Regions from separate parts of the Pseudomonas sp. NPDC089407 genome, predicted to be linked through region 3. Evidence: riboswitches for the same ligand, from Rfam matches in the RefSeq annotation. Region 3 holds a riboswitch; each other region holds the start of a gene.

Region 1 (3,544 bases), on a different contig from region 3:
ATTACCGTTTCGGCCTGGTGGCCTTCGAGCACGGCGGCAGGCACCAGCGAGCCGGCAAAGATGATCACCGGGCACTGGCGAATCAGCCGTTGGCCTTTGACCGTGATCAGTTCCGGGTCGCCGGGGCCAGCGCCGATGAAGTAGACGGTCATGGAGTGTCCTTGCAAAAAAGAGGGATGAAACGTTCAGCAGGCCAGGGCGAGGGTCGCCGGGCCCAGAACCTGGCGAGTCAGCAGCAGTCGGGGCGTGCCTGGCTGTTGGCTGGCCAGGGCTAGCGCTGCGCTCTCAGCCACGCCCCAGCAGCCCGTGTGGGCATGGGCGGTGGCGGAGCGGTGGCTGAGTAGTGGCTCGTAAGCTTGCAACTGCTCGCTATGGTACAGCACAAGGGGCAAACCGAGGCGTTCGGCCAATTGCTGCAAGCCGGGTTCGTCGGCCTTCAGGCTGATGCTGGCGATGCCGCGCAGGTCAGCCAGTGCCAGGCCCAGGTTGTCCAGGGCTTGGCACAGTACGCGCTGCAGGGTATCCGCCGGGCAACCCCGGCGGCAGCCGAAACCGGCGTAGAAGGCCGGCATCAGGCCTGACTGGAGCGGCGGAACAGCCACGCGCTGAGCAGCCCCAAGGCCAGCCAGAAGGCAGCATTGGTCAGCCACGAGGCCACCTTGAACTGGGTTTCCAGTGCTTCGGGGGCCAGGCTCTCGTGCACGTCCGGTTGCGGAGCACCGATCACATGGGGGATCACCAGCAGCACGGCGCCCAGCGCCTTCAGCAGCCAGTGGCGGGCGAACACCAGCAACGCCAGGCCCAGGGCGGTGGCACCGGCGGTGCCGATCCACCAGGCCTGGCGTTGCCCCAGGTCGGCAGCCGCGGTACCCGGCAATTCCGGCGGCAGGCCGAGGGTTGGCGCCAGGCAGAACACGGCGAAGCCGGCCAGGCCCCACAAGGCGCCCGTGCCGGCGCGCGTTGGCTCGCGCAGGTTGTACAGGGCGGCGAGGATGAGGGCGAACCCGACCGCCACCACCAGGTTGCCACCGGTGGTAGACAGCACACGTTGCCAGCCGTCTTCCGGCGACCAGGCTTCGGCGCTGTGTTCATGGGCAGGCGCTTCGCTGCCATGTTCGTGGTGGGCGGCCGGGGCCGAGGACTCGTAGGTTTCCGCTTGAAGAATTAGCGGGGCGACCCAGAAACTTTGCAGCAAGGTCAGCAACAAGGCCGCAAGCAGCCCACTGAAGCCCGCGGTACGGGCAATGCGCGTAATCATCGGGGCTACTCAGTGGCAGGGGAAGGCGGCGCTGTGGCGGGTGTCGTGGGCGGCGTTGTGCACGGCCTCGATGTGCGAGAAACCGGCGAAGTACACCAGGCAAATGCCCAGCAGGCTGGCGCCGACAGCGATGACTACGCGCTGGCTGAGGGTAACGGGGGTGGCTAGGCTGTGAGGCTTGGTGCTGGTGACGGGCATGACGCGTTCCTCTGCTTTTTATGGGCAATGGGCAAGCGCGGCAGCCCCAGGCATGGAAACCCAGGGGAATGCAACAGCGCCCGCCCACCGCGGGGTGTTCATGAACGCCAGGCCGGTCTCCGGGCTTGCGAGGAGAAGCAGGGCTCCTGGAAAAACGTCACCTTCCCATGCCGCACTACAAGGCACAGTGGTACAGACGTTTCGCTCGCTTACCGTTGCGGGGGCAGCACCGGAATTGCCCGGCCCTGATGAGGGCCTGCGACGCACCGGTTTCCCGTTTCACCCCCTGTGGGGGCACCTGAACGTGAGGCATAAGGAGAGCATGGGGCGGGCGTGGCGTCAATTGCCAGCGCTACAGCTTGTACTTTAGGCCTGTGCAGTGGTGCATTATAGCGTTTCGCCACGTTGTTCGGTATTACGACCCTCGGATTGCCGCCTTCTGGGGCGTAAAGCGCTCAAACTCGTAGGCCCAGGGTCGATCTGGAGAGCCTTTAGGCATGCCTTCATAGGGTTCGGATAGTAACCCAAACATAGACCTGCCTTTAATGACATCGTCAATCATCGCACCATCAATTTTACCGGGGGCCGCTTTAACTTTGATCGTGTTGATATTTGCAAATTCCTGGGCGAATCCCAAGCCGCTCAGGCAACTGGCCAGAACAACCTTTCTATAGCGGTTGGAATTTATTCGGTTTTGATGGAGCCAATCTGTGAATTCGCGTGCGTCCAAGGATTCGCCGCCGATATTGAGGGCGTTTTCGTTGCCGTGCGCGTATACAAGTAGTTTCGGTTTCTTGAAGAGGCTGCCTTGAGATCTATACACGCCGAATTTGTCGTCGATAGTGATCAGTTTTTCAAAGCTGCGATGGAAACGTCGCATCTTTATTCCGTGAATCATTGGGCCAACGGTAATATGACCGTCCGGATCAAAGTGATTGACAGGGTCGTTGAGCGCATAAGCATAAGCATTGATACCCCCTGCGCCGAAGGGACTCACGCTGTCAGTGCTGGCAAACCTCATCAATGCTGTTGAATACCAACGATAACCTTGGCCCAATGCATACATGCAGCTCTGCATGTCAATACGCTCTCCATTGAACCCAACAGTCTGCCCTTCAGGCAGACTCATGAAGCCGAACGGATTGTTTACCAGAGGATGAAAGATTTTAGAGTCTTGGGCAGCCATGGGTGAATGCATATGCGTTGTTGCGAGTAAACTTATGCTGCGTAAGGCGGTTGCTTTTATAGCCTGTATTTGGCGGTCGTGGCCGAATAACTGGGTCGTGCCATTAGACATCAATAGGGTGTTTAGTGTTTTTTTTTGATAAAAATTTTTCATGCATGCATCTTCCCGCTTTTGGCTAAACCCTGAAGCGGAGCAGGCAAGTTTGCAACTGGCAAAATTGCCAGTTGCAGCAGGGCATGGGGCGTTTCTTCAGGTGAGAGGCGGCTGTGCTGGCCTCTTCGCGGGTGAACCCGCTCCTACAAAGGACCGCGTAATAGGCCGGGGTTGCGCGGTCCCTTGTAAGTGAGGCCTTGTGTCGCGAGGATTGTCACAGCACCTGTCTCGACTTGCGTTTCAGCCGCTTTCGCGGGCAACCAACTCACACGTCAACAAGTTCAGCCGCTGCACCTCCCCCTCGCACGCCGCCACACCCAGATGCTGCAGCACCCGCAACGCAGCCACCTCGCCAATTTCCTTCGACGGTGGCCGCAGGGTGGTCAGGCTGGGCAACAGCATCTCGGCGAAGGGGTAATCGCCAAAGCCGACGATCGCCATGTCTTCAGGCAGCCGCAAACCGGCGCGCTGACCCGCCAGCAGGGCGCCGGCAGCCAAGTTGTCGTTGGCGAAGATGATCGCCTCGGGCCGCGGGTCACGGCGGATCAAGGCGTCCATGGCCTGTTTGCCCGCCTCGAACGGCGCGCAGTCGGCCGAAGGCACGAACACCCAGGGTTCCAGGCCGCGCTGAGCCAGTGCCTCGATGTAGCCATCGCGGCGCTCCAGGGCACTGAGGTCGCCGGGCGCACTGTTCTGCACGAAGGCGATGCGCCGGTAGCCCTTGTCCAGCAAGTAGCGGCAAGCCTGCA
Region 2 (3,544 bases), on a different contig from region 3:
ACAAGAGCGGTATTGCCGTGCGCTTTCCGCGCATGTTGCGCTGGCGGCTGGACAAGCCAGTAGAAGAGGCGGATGACCTGGCGACCCTGCAAGCATTGCTGGCCTGACGCAAGTTCTGTACCGAGTTGGCTTCTTCGCGGGCTTGCCCGCTCTCATAGAACAAACTCTAACTTATTGATTTAGCGAAATTTGTGGGAGCGGGCTTGTCCCGCGAACACCGGCAAAGCCGGTGCCAGACACCGGGTTGCCTTCTTCGCGGGACAAGCCCGCTCCCACAATGGCCATTGTTCTCTGCGAGACAGCGCAGCCCGGAAGGGCTGGGTGATCTCCCACAGAACTGCACATAAGTCATTGGATTAGCGAGGACACTGTGGGAGCGGCTTTAGCCGCGAACACCGGCAAAGCCGGTGCCATGCACCGCGTTGGATTCTTCGCGGCTAAAGCCCCCACAGGGTATTGCTAACCGCTCTGGCTCAGAACGCCAGGCCTACCTTCACGCCAAACTCGTCACGCTTGAGCTTGGTGTTGTCCGCCACGGGGGTGTCCTCGTCCAGCTTGTACTCGGTACGGGTGTAATAAACCCCGGCCTGCACCGGCAAGCCACCCTGCTGGTTCATCAGCAACGTGACCTCGGCATAGGGGTTGGTGCGGTCCTTCAGGTCGACCGTATCGCTGCCAAAGTCGTCAACTTTCAGCCGGGCACGGCCATCGAGGGTATGCCGTGCCCCCACTTCTACCCGCAAGGTCGAGGCATCGAACTGGTGGTTATAGCCCAGCGCGGCCTTGGCAAACGGCGACTTCACAGTGAGCTTGGTATCAAGGTCGTTGATCTCCGGCTCGAAACGCGACCAGCTGTAGCCGCCCCCCACAGTCACGTCGACAAAGTTGCGGGCGTCCAGCGCCGCGCGCCAGCCGAGGTCAAGGTCGGCTTGGGCTTCCTTGAGTTTGTTGTCGTTCTTCTTACCATACTTGGCTTCTGCGCCGAGCTGGTAGATGAAGCCGGACTCAGCGGTCATCTTGTTGCCGAAGGTTGCGAATACCCCGCCCTGGCCCATATGTTCCTTGTCGCTTTCGCTACCGCCTTCGAACTTGAATGTGTCGTAGGCACCCGACAGGCCAAGGGTGAACAGCGGGTCGGTGCTAGGTGCGGCGATGGCCGCCAGCGGCGCGGCGATCAGGGCGAACAGGCAGGTGTGGCGCAACAGTTGACGAGCGGGCATGCGTGAAGTCTCCATGACTTGATAACGAATAACGAACGACCGGTTCGAGAACAGCGGCACTGGAAAAGTTCGAAAAGAAGTGAGCTGAAAAGCGCAACCCAGCGTTCACACAGATCATTCACCGCGCGCCAGTATTTGACGCCCCAACGTTTCGATGCTCAGATGCACGCCAGTTTCAGGTGTCCTGCGCCGCCGCGCGCAGGGTGAAACGGGAAGCCGGTGCGTCGTGTTGCCCACGACAAGTCCGGCGCTGCCCCCGCAACGGTAAGCGAGCGAACCCTTCGACATACCACTGTGCACACGCATGGGAAGGTGAAGGTTTCATGCCCCTCGCAAGCCCGGAGACCGGCCTGAAGCATCACTTGGCAACCCGCGGTGGGCGGGCGCAGGCCGGTATCCGTGCGCGCGCCTGCCTGCACGGAACGCCTCCTTTGCGTGTTTTCCACCGGGATCCATTCATTCCTGCAGCAGTGGAACGACATGTCCCGTATGTTCAAGCTTCACCCCCTGGCGGCCTGCCTGGCCGTCGCCCTGCCAGCCCTGGCCGATGACCGTGAGCCGCAACCCCTGGCCTTGCCATCAACGGCCATCACCGGCAGCCTCGACAGCCGTACTGTCGACTTGGCCACACCCACCCAGGCCGGCTCGCGCCTTGGCCTCAGTGCCCTGGAAACACCCGCCAGCACCAGCAGCATCAGTGCCGAGCAAATCCAGCAGCGCAACAACCTCACCGTGCAGGATGCCGTTACCCGCTCGCCAGGCATCACCTTCGTCGGCTCCCCGGGCGATGGCGGCACCGGCCTGTCCGCCCGTGGTTTTGCCGGGCACAGCTCAGTCATGACCTTGTTCGACGGCACGCGCCTGTTCACGGGTGCCGGCACCCAGACCTTCCCGGTCGACCCGTGGATGGTCGAGCGCATCGACGTGATCCGTGGCCCCGCCTCTGTGCTGTTCGGCGAAGGCGCCACGGGCGCGGTGGTCAACGTGATCCCGAAAAAGCCGTTTGCCGGCGAGGTGCGCAACCACCTGCGCCTGGGCTACGGCTCGTGGGACCGCCAGCAATTAGGCCTCGATAGCGGCGGCAGCGTCAGCGAGCGCCTGAGCTATCGCCTGACCCTGAACCAGCAGGCCGGTAATGGCTGGGTCGATCACACCACCTCGCGCAGCCTGGCCCTGAGCGCGGCACTGCGCTTCGACGCCAGCGAAGACCTCAGTTTCACCCTTGCCCATGACCGCGGCGAGGCACAACCTGCCAACTACTACGGCACCCCGCTGATCGACGGCCACTACCGCAGCAGCCTGCGCAAGAAAAACTACAACGTGCAGAACGACGTGCAGCGCTACGACGACGAGTGGACCCGGCTGACCACCGACTGGACGTTGAACGACCACGTCAGCGCCAGCAACCAGCTGTTCTACATCAAGAGCCGCCGCCACTGGCGCAATGCCGAAAACTACGACTGGGATGCCGAGCGCCAGCAGTTGCAGCGCGGCAGCTACCTGGAAATCAAGCACAACCAGGAGCAGTTCGGCGACCGTCAGACGTTCACCCTCGATCACTCGCTGTTCGGCCTGGCCAGCAAGACCGTACTCGGCGCCGAGTACAACAAGGTGGGTTTCAACGTCGACAGCAACGCCCCGTACAACGATGTCGGCGGCGATTACATCGACCCGTGGCAACCCCAGCCGGGCTGGTTCCACAGCGCCTCGCCACTGCGCCCGCAAACCCTGTCCACCACCCACACCTTCTCCCTGTTCGCTGAAAACCGCCTGCAGCTGAGTGATCGCCTGTCGCTGGTGACCGGCGTGCGCCGCGACCAGAACCACATCGACCGCGACAACCTGACCAACGACAGCCGCAGCGACCGCAGCCTGCAAGGTGGCAACTGGCGCGTCGGGCTGGTGTACGCGCTCAGTGACGACCTGTCGCTGTATGGCCAGTACTCCACCAGCGAGGACGGGGTGAACAACTTGATCAGCCTTAGCCCGAGCCAGATGCACTATGACCTGACCGAAGCGAAGCAGACCGAGGTGGGCCTGAAACAACGCTTCTGGGACGGCCGTGGCGAATGGACCCTGGCGGCCTACCATATCGTCAAGAAAAAGCTGCTGGTGGACGACCCGATCACCCACGAGCAGCAACAGGCCGGCCAGCAGACATCCGATGGCCTGGAAGCGACCCTGGAGCTGGCGCTGGCGCACCAGTGGCAGGTGTCGGCCAACGCCTCGCTGGTGCGCGCCAGGTATGACGACTTTGACGAGGTGGTCGGTGGCGTGGCAGAGGACCGCGCCGGCAACCGGCCAACCAACGTGCCACGGCGTAC
Region 3 (3,544 bases):
TGGATTGCCGGCCAGTTGCAGGCCCAGGCCCTGGCAGCTGAGTGGCGCAATGGCGACAGCGGTCATGACCGTCATGGGCGCCCCCGGCGGCTGACCAGGATCAGCGCGAACACCGGTGCACCGATCAGGGCAGTGACCACACCCACCGGGATCACCTGGCCGCTGATCAGTGTGCGCGAAAGGATATCGGCGGCAATCAGGAACAACGCGCCGCCCAGCGCACTGGCGGGCAGCAGGCGGCTGTGCCCGGGCCCAAGCAGCAGGCGCAGGGCATGAGGGATGACCAGCCCGACAAAACCGATGGCACCAACGATGGACACCATCACTGCCGTCACCAGTGCCGCACAGCTGATCAGCAGCAATTGGGTGCGCCGCACCGCAATACCCAGCGAAGCTGCCGAATCGGTGCCGAAGGTAAACGCATCCAGCGCACGACGATGCCACAGGCACACCAGCAAACCGAACAACGCCACCGGCACCGCCAGCCACACCGAAGGCCAGCGCACGCCGCTGAGGTTGCCCAGCAGCCAGAACAGGATGCCGCGTGCCTGCTCGGCGGTGGCCGACTTGGTGATCAGGAACGCCGTCAAGGCGTTGAACAGTTGCGAGCCGGCGATCCCGGCGAGGATCACCTGGGCATTGTTGCTGCTCGGGCCAGCGGCGCGGGCCAGCACCAGCACCAGGGCGAAGGCGGCCAGGGCGCCGATGAAGGCCCCGGCAGACATGCTCAAGGCCAGGCTACCAAGCCCCAGCAGGCCGACCAGTACGGCCCCGGTCGAGGCACCGGCAGACAGCCCCAGCAGGTAGGGTTCGGCCAAGGGGTTGCGCAACAGCGCCTGCAGGATCACCCCGCACGTGGCCAGGCCAGCACCGCAAGCCGCCGCGACCAGGCTACGGGTCAGGCGGTAGTTCCAGACGATGCCGGCGTCGATCGGGTCGACTGGGTAACCGGCCTGCCACAGGTGGTTGGCCAGTACCTGGCCGACTACGCTGGGCGGCAGGTTGGTTTCGCCGATGGCAGTACCGGCCAGCAGGGCGACCAGCAAGGCTGCCAGGGCAACTGCGATGCAGGGTAACAGGCGCGTCATCACGGGGTTGCTTTACCGCTGACGAAGGCTGTGGACAAGGTCTGCAGCCCGGTGAACAGGCGGATGCCGGCCTGCATGGCGTCGGCATCAAGGATGATGATGCGGTCGTGTTTTACCGCGTCCATGTTGCGCGTGACCGGGTCGCTGCGCAGGAATGCCAGTTTCTTCTGGTAGTCGTCGGCGGGGAAGCGGCGGCGGTCCATGCGGGCGATGATCAGCCAGGTCGGGTTGGCCTTAGCCAGGGTTTCCCAGCCTACGGTTGGCCATTCCTCGCTGGATTCGACCACGTTGCGCACGCCCAGGGTGCGCAGCATGAAGTCGGCGACACCCTGGCGGCCCGCCACATACGGGTCGATATCCAGATCGGCGCTGGAGAACCAGAACAGTGCCGACGTGGCCGACAGGTCCTTGCCGGCCAGCTGCGCCTTGGCGCCGTCCAGGCGGCCTTTCAGCTCGGCGTTCAGTGCCGTCCCACGCGCCTGCACGTCGAAGATTTCCGCCAGCTGGCTGACGCTCTTGTAGATGCTATCTACCTGGAACGCCTGCAGGCGGGTGCCGTCGGCGCCGACCAGGTTGTCCTTGCCTTCACAGTCCGAGGGCAACAAGTAGGTGGGGATCTTCAGCTCATCGAACTGCTCACGGGTGCCGACCACGCCTTGGGCGCCGACCATCCATTCGAACTGCACCGCCACCAGCTGCGGGCGTTTGCCGACCACCGCCTCGAAGCTGGGGTCGTTGTCGGCCAGGCGCGGCACCTTGGCGTTCACCGCCTGGTACTCGGGCAACACGTTGTTGAACCACAGCGAGGTACCCGCCAGCTTGTCGCCCAGGCCCAGTGCGTAGAGCATCTCGGTACCGGCCTGGCCGATGGTGACCGCGCGCTGCGGCGCCTGGGCGAAGGTCTGCGGTTTGCCGCAGTTGTCGACCGTCAGCGGGTAGTGGGTGGCGGCAGCCTGGGCCAGGCCGGTGAGGCCGAGGCCGGCGAGCAGGGTGGCGAAACGGGGCAGCATGCTGGGCGATCTCCTATCGGACAGTTCACGGAATGAACGCACGGACAGGCATCGCCGCGCCCCCGCTGGCGGCAGGGGCAACACTGATGGCCAATCCCGGACACCCCGCCGGTTGGTGAATGTAGGCCGGCAGGTCTCCTGACTGGTGCGTCACGGCCCGGCTCCGGCCTTCCCGGGCAGTTATACCCAGTGGCATCGATGGAGCAGGCTCGGCACCTACAGTTGCGGGGGCAGTTCCGATTGGCCCGAAAGGACGGGCCCGGGATTCCCTATTAATTCCGTGGTGGAAACCGGCGGCCCGCATGGTAGACCATCGCGCCGCCGGGTGAAAACGCTTTTCAGAAGTACTTCAGCCAGCGCATGTCGCGACGGCGCTGTTTCAGCTGGGCAAACCAGCGCACCGGCAGGTACAGCGAAACTGCCAGCAGCACGGCACCCAGCCACACCCCGGCGATGCCGTCGAAGCCGAAGTAGTCGCCGTGGTTGAGGCCGAACAGAGCCACGCTGGCCAGGTACAGCAGCTTCAGCACATACAGGTGCAGCAGGTAGAAGAACATCGGTGCCGCACCGAACACCGCCAGGGCGCTGATCCAGCGTGCCTGGCCGGCGCGTTCGAAGGCGCGCAGCAACAGCAGGCCGCAGCCCAGGGTCAGCGCCAGGAACAGCAGCGACGGTGGGTATTTGGTGATGTTGAAGAAGCTCATCAGGGTTTGCGTGAAGGTGGGGTAGCCGCTCCACGGTGCTTCGCCATAACCGTTGAGCATACGCAGTACGACAAAGCCCAGCAGCGCGAGCAACCCGGCCAGCAGCAGGCGGTGCTGACGCTGCCCGGCCTCGCTGCCACGGGCAAACCACGGGCCCAGGCCATAGCCCAGGGCGATGACACCTATCCACGGCAGCACCGGGTACGAGGTGCGCAGGCGCAGGCTGTCGGAGCATTCCAGCCAGCCGCGGTCATGCAGGATCGCCCATGGCACATGCAGGGCCGATTCCACACCAAAGTGCAGGCTGTCGAGCAGGTTGTGGCCAGCGATGATCACCGCCCCCAGCGCCAGCAACGCGGCGCGTGGCAACCATACCAGCAGCGACAGGGCAATCATGCTGATACCAATGGCCCAGATGACCTGCAGGTAGATCACGCTGGGCGGCAACTGGAAGGTCCAGGCAAAGTTGACCAAGGTGAACTCCAGCACCACCAGGAACAGCCCGCGCTTGAACAGAAACGCCGAGACATCGCCACGGCCCTGGTATTTCTCGCCGTACAGCCAGGCCGAAAGACCGGTCAGCAGGACGAACACCGGCGCGCACAAGTGGGCCAGGGTGCGGCTGATGAACAGCGACGGCTCGGTGGTGTCGATGGCCATTGGGTCGCTGACCTGGCGGTGCAGGAAGAAGGTCTCGCGGACGTGGTCCAGGAGCATGAACAGAATCACCAGGCCGCGCAGG
Region 4 (3,544 bases), on a different contig from region 3:
GCCCTTCGCCGCGCGCTGCCAGCCACAGGTTCTGGATGGCACAGGCCAGCGAGGCCAGGTCCATTTCCGGCAGGGTGCGGCGGCCGAAGATGTGCGGCTCGCGGTTGTCCATCAACGCCGCCACCAGCAGCTCGGCACAGTCGTTGATGCCTTCCACCTTCAGTTTCATGAAGGCATCGGAACGCTCACCCAACGCGTCGGCAGTGCGCACCCGCTCCGCCTCCACCAGCGCCTGGATGCGCGTGCGCAGGTCGCGCTGGGTGATGCGGATGAAACGCCAGGGCTGCATCAGCCCGACACTGGGCGCCTGGTGCGCGGCAGCCAGCAAGCGGCCCAACAGCGCCGGCGCCACATGGCCACCGGCGAAATGGCGCATGTCGCGGCGCTCGCCGATGGCCCGGTAGATTGCGGCGCGTTCGGCGTCGCTGAAAGCGTGTTCGCTCATGGTCGCAACAGCGCCGCCGCCGCATCCGGGTTGGAAGGGAAGTAGAAATGCACGTAAGAGGCCGTCAGCCGCCCCAGCCGGTACACGGCTTCATTGCCGCGTCCGCCGTTGGGGCTCAGGCCGCGGGCGATCGGCTCCAGCGCGGTGCTGGTCAGCGAATGGTGGTAGGTATGCCCGCGCAGGGTGCCTTCCGGCAATTCCACCGCCTGCAAGGCCAAAGCCGCCAAACGCTTCTGCATGGTTGCCTCGCCCGCCAGCAGGCCAAGCAGTTCGGCGCGCTCGCCGGCCACATCGGTCAGGGCATCGAGCAGGTACAACATACCGCCGCATTCGGCCAGCAACGGCTTGCCCTGTGCATGGTGGGCACGGATCGCTTCGCACATCGGTGCGTTGGCAGCCAGCGCGTGATGGTGCAGCTCGGGGTAGCCGCCCGGCAGGTATAGGCTGTCTACTGCAGGCAGCACGCGGTCGTGCAACGGCGAGAAGAATTCCAGCTGGGCACCGAGGTTGCGCAGCAACTCGAGGTTGGCGCCATAGGTAAAGGCGAACGCCTCGTCCCGCGCCACGCCGATACGCACACCCGCCAACGAGGCGGCGCAGGCTTGCGGCACGGGTTCGGCAAAGCTTACCGGTGGCGGCAGTGCCGCGTCGCAACTGGCGCCCAGCGCCTCGGCGGCAGCGTCCAGGCGGGCATCCAGGTCATTCAGTTCACTGGCCTGGACCAGGCCCAGGTGACGGCTGGGCAGTTCGATACCGCGTTCGCGGGACAAACCGCCATACCAGCGCAAGCCTTCGGTCAGGCTGCCTTCCAGCAGTTGCGCGTGGCGCAGGCTGCCCACCCGGTTGGCCAGCACACCGGCAAACGGCAGGTCGGCCTGGTAACGCGCCAGGCCCAGGGCCAGTGCGCCAAAGGTCTGGGCCATGGCCGTGCCGTCGATCACCGCCAGCACCGGCACACCGAAGTGGCGCGCCAGGTCGGCGCTGGACGGGGTGCCATCGAACAACCCCATCACGCCTTCGATCAGAATCAGGTCGGCCTCACCAGCCGCTTCCCATAACAGCCGCCGGCTTTCCTCGGCGCCGATCATCCACAGGTCCAGCTGGTACACCGGCGCGCCGCTGGCCCGCTCGAGAATCATGGGGTCAAGAAAGTCCGGCCCACACTTGAACACCCGCACCTTGCGTCCGAGGTTGCGGTGCAGGCGAGCCAGTGCGGCAGTGACGGTGGTCTTGCCCTGGCCCGAAGCGGGTGCCGCAATCAGCACGGCGGGGCAATGGCGCGCCTGGCTCACAGTTCGACGCCCTTCTGTGCGCGGATGCCGGCCTGGAAGGCATGCTTGAGCATGCCCATCTCGGTCACGGTGTCGGCCAGTTCGATCATTTCAGGCTTGGCAGCGCGGCCGGTGAGAATCACGTGCTGCTTGGGCGGGCGGGCCTGGATGTCGGACAGCACCTGGTCAAGGTCGAGATAGCCGTGCTTGAGGGCGATGTTCAGTTCATCCAGCACCACAAATTGCACGCTTGGGTCCTGCAGCAACTGGCGCGATACCGCCCAGGCCGCTTCAGCGGCGGCGATGTCGCGCTGGCGGTCCTGGGTTTCCCAGGTAAAACCCTCGCCCATCACGTGGTAGCGCACCTGCTCGGGGAAGCGGCGGAAGAACAGCTCTTCTCCGGTGCTGTTGCGGCCTTTGATGAACTGCACCACACCGCACTGCATGCCATGGCCCAGGGCGCGCGCGAGCATGCCGAAGGCCGAGCTGCTCTTGCCCTTGCCATTGCCGGTCAGCACCAGCAGCAGGCCGCACTCGTTGGGGGAATTGGCAATACGTTCGTCGATGATCGCCTTCTTGCGCTGCATGCGCGCCAGGTGGCGTTCGTCGCGTTCGGTGGGTTCGCTCATCAGGGTTCTCCGCAGGCTGGCACCACGGCAAGGCGCGGCGGCAGGGAATAGGCAGGCAGACGGAGAACGCGCAGGGGCCATGGCAAGGCGCCATGGTGCACCGCGCATCACCCTCCGTGATGCCGTTGGCAGATATCAGGCCGGTCTCCGGGCTTGTGAGCGGGCCTTGGCCCTGGCCTGCGCGCCTTCCCGGGTGCTTGCACCCAGTGGCCCTGCGCGGCCGCGACTCACCTACCGTTGCGGGGGCAGCGCCGGAATCGCGCCATGCTGGCGCCCACCGGCTTCCCAGTTTCACCCTGCCCAGTCGGGGCTGGCAGGGCACCTGAAACACGCGCGAAGGTTAGAGGGTTGTACCCGGAGCGTCAATCGAAGCAGCCCCTCGTTGAATGGCCAAATCGCCAGGCTGTGCCACACTGATATCACATAGCCACTACTCGCGACTGTATGCCAACACAAACACAACAGGAGAGCTCAGCATGCGAGGCCTGATCATCAACAACGCCAACCTGCAGTTCCTCAGCCCGGCGCTGGAGCGCTGGGTCGATTGCATCGATCGCTTCAATCAGTTTGCCGGCGATGCCGAAGCCCCCTACTGGCACGGCGCCGCCGCCAATGCCGGGCTGCTGGCAGCAGCAGCCTGGCAGGCTGAACTGGCAGCCCTGCAGCAGTTTGCCGGCAAGAAGCAGCGCGACGAAGGTGAGCATGAAGGGCGTTGCGACCTGTCGATCAGCAGTGCTGACGAGGTGCTGTACCTCAGCGTCAGCCAGCGTTGGCCAAAGGTCGCCAAGCTGGACATGGCGACCGCCCTGCAAGAAACCGCAGCGCGCGCCCGTCAAGTGGCCTATCCCAGCCAGTTGAAGGCCGGGGCGCTGTTCGTCAGCCCGTGGAAGGCTGGCCACCATGCCAGCCCCGAAGAGCTGCAGGATCTGGTCGATGACCTGCAGAAGCACAGCGCCTGCGCCATCGCCTGGTACTTTCCGTATGCCTACCGCAAGTTGCATAACGAACTGGGGCAGTATTTTCCGGGGGTTGCGTTGTTGCTCAAGCAGGCTTAAGCCATCGCCGGGCTTTTGATCTGGCTTTTGATCTGGCTTTTGATCTTGGCTTTTGATCTGGCTTTTGATCTTGATCTTGATCTTCGCGACTTCAGGAGGCCGAGCGAAGGGCTTGCGGAGGGAGGTGACGGGCATGGATGCCCG

Evidence for each region. Region 3 has a riboswitch for cobalamin ahead of ACI2KG_RS27970 (ABC transporter substrate-binding protein). Riboswitches for the same ligand answer to the same signal wherever they lie in the genome.
Region 1: another riboswitch for cobalamin. It lies ahead of ACI2KG_RS22190 (CbtB-domain containing protein); the one in region 3 lies ahead of ACI2KG_RS27970 (ABC transporter substrate-binding protein).
Region 2: another riboswitch for cobalamin. It lies ahead of ACI2KG_RS26145 (TonB-dependent receptor); the one in region 3 lies ahead of ACI2KG_RS27970 (ABC transporter substrate-binding protein).
Region 4: another riboswitch for cobalamin. It lies ahead of cobO (cob(I)yrinic acid a,c-diamide adenosyltransferase); the one in region 3 lies ahead of ACI2KG_RS27970 (ABC transporter substrate-binding protein).

What each region holds. Positions count from the first base shown of each region.
Region 1 is NZ_JBJDNB010000032.1:41,743-45,286, forward strand. It holds gene cobM (precorrin-4 C(11)-methyltransferase) at 1-152, opposite strand, end outside; gene ACI2KG_RS22180 (cobalamin biosynthesis protein) at 186-572, opposite strand; gene ACI2KG_RS22185 (CbtA family protein) at 572-1,258, opposite strand; gene ACI2KG_RS22190 (CbtB-domain containing protein) at 1,268-1,456, opposite strand; cobalamin riboswitch at 1,549-1,773, opposite strand; gene ACI2KG_RS22195 (RHS repeat-associated core domain-containing protein) at 1,872-2,795, opposite strand; gene ACI2KG_RS22200 (LacI family DNA-binding transcriptional regulator) at 3,036-3,544, opposite strand, start outside.
Region 2 is NZ_JBJDNB010000045.1:413-3,956, reverse strand. It holds gene ACI2KG_RS26155 (ATP-dependent DNA ligase) at 1-107, shown strand, start outside; gene ACI2KG_RS26150 (outer membrane beta-barrel protein) at 474-1,220, opposite strand; cobalamin riboswitch at 1,381-1,589, shown strand; gene ACI2KG_RS26145 (TonB-dependent receptor) at 1,701-3,544, shown strand, end outside.
Region 3 is NZ_JBJDNB010000053.1:31,580-35,123, forward strand. It holds gene ACI2KG_RS27960 (ABC transporter ATP-binding protein) at 1-75, opposite strand, end outside; gene ACI2KG_RS27965 (FecCD family ABC transporter permease) at 72-1,088, opposite strand; gene ACI2KG_RS27970 (ABC transporter substrate-binding protein) at 1,088-2,098, opposite strand; cobalamin riboswitch at 2,209-2,408, opposite strand; gene ACI2KG_RS27975 (DUF1624 domain-containing protein) at 2,437-3,544, opposite strand, start outside.
Region 4 is NZ_JBJDNB010000036.1:37-3,580, reverse strand. It holds gene bluB (5,6-dimethylbenzimidazole synthase) at 1-445, opposite strand, end outside; gene ACI2KG_RS23385 (cobyrinate a,c-diamide synthase) at 442-1,737, opposite strand; gene cobO (cob(I)yrinic acid a,c-diamide adenosyltransferase) at 1,734-2,345, opposite strand; cobalamin riboswitch at 2,466-2,686, opposite strand; gene ACI2KG_RS23375 (hypothetical protein) at 2,822-3,400, shown strand.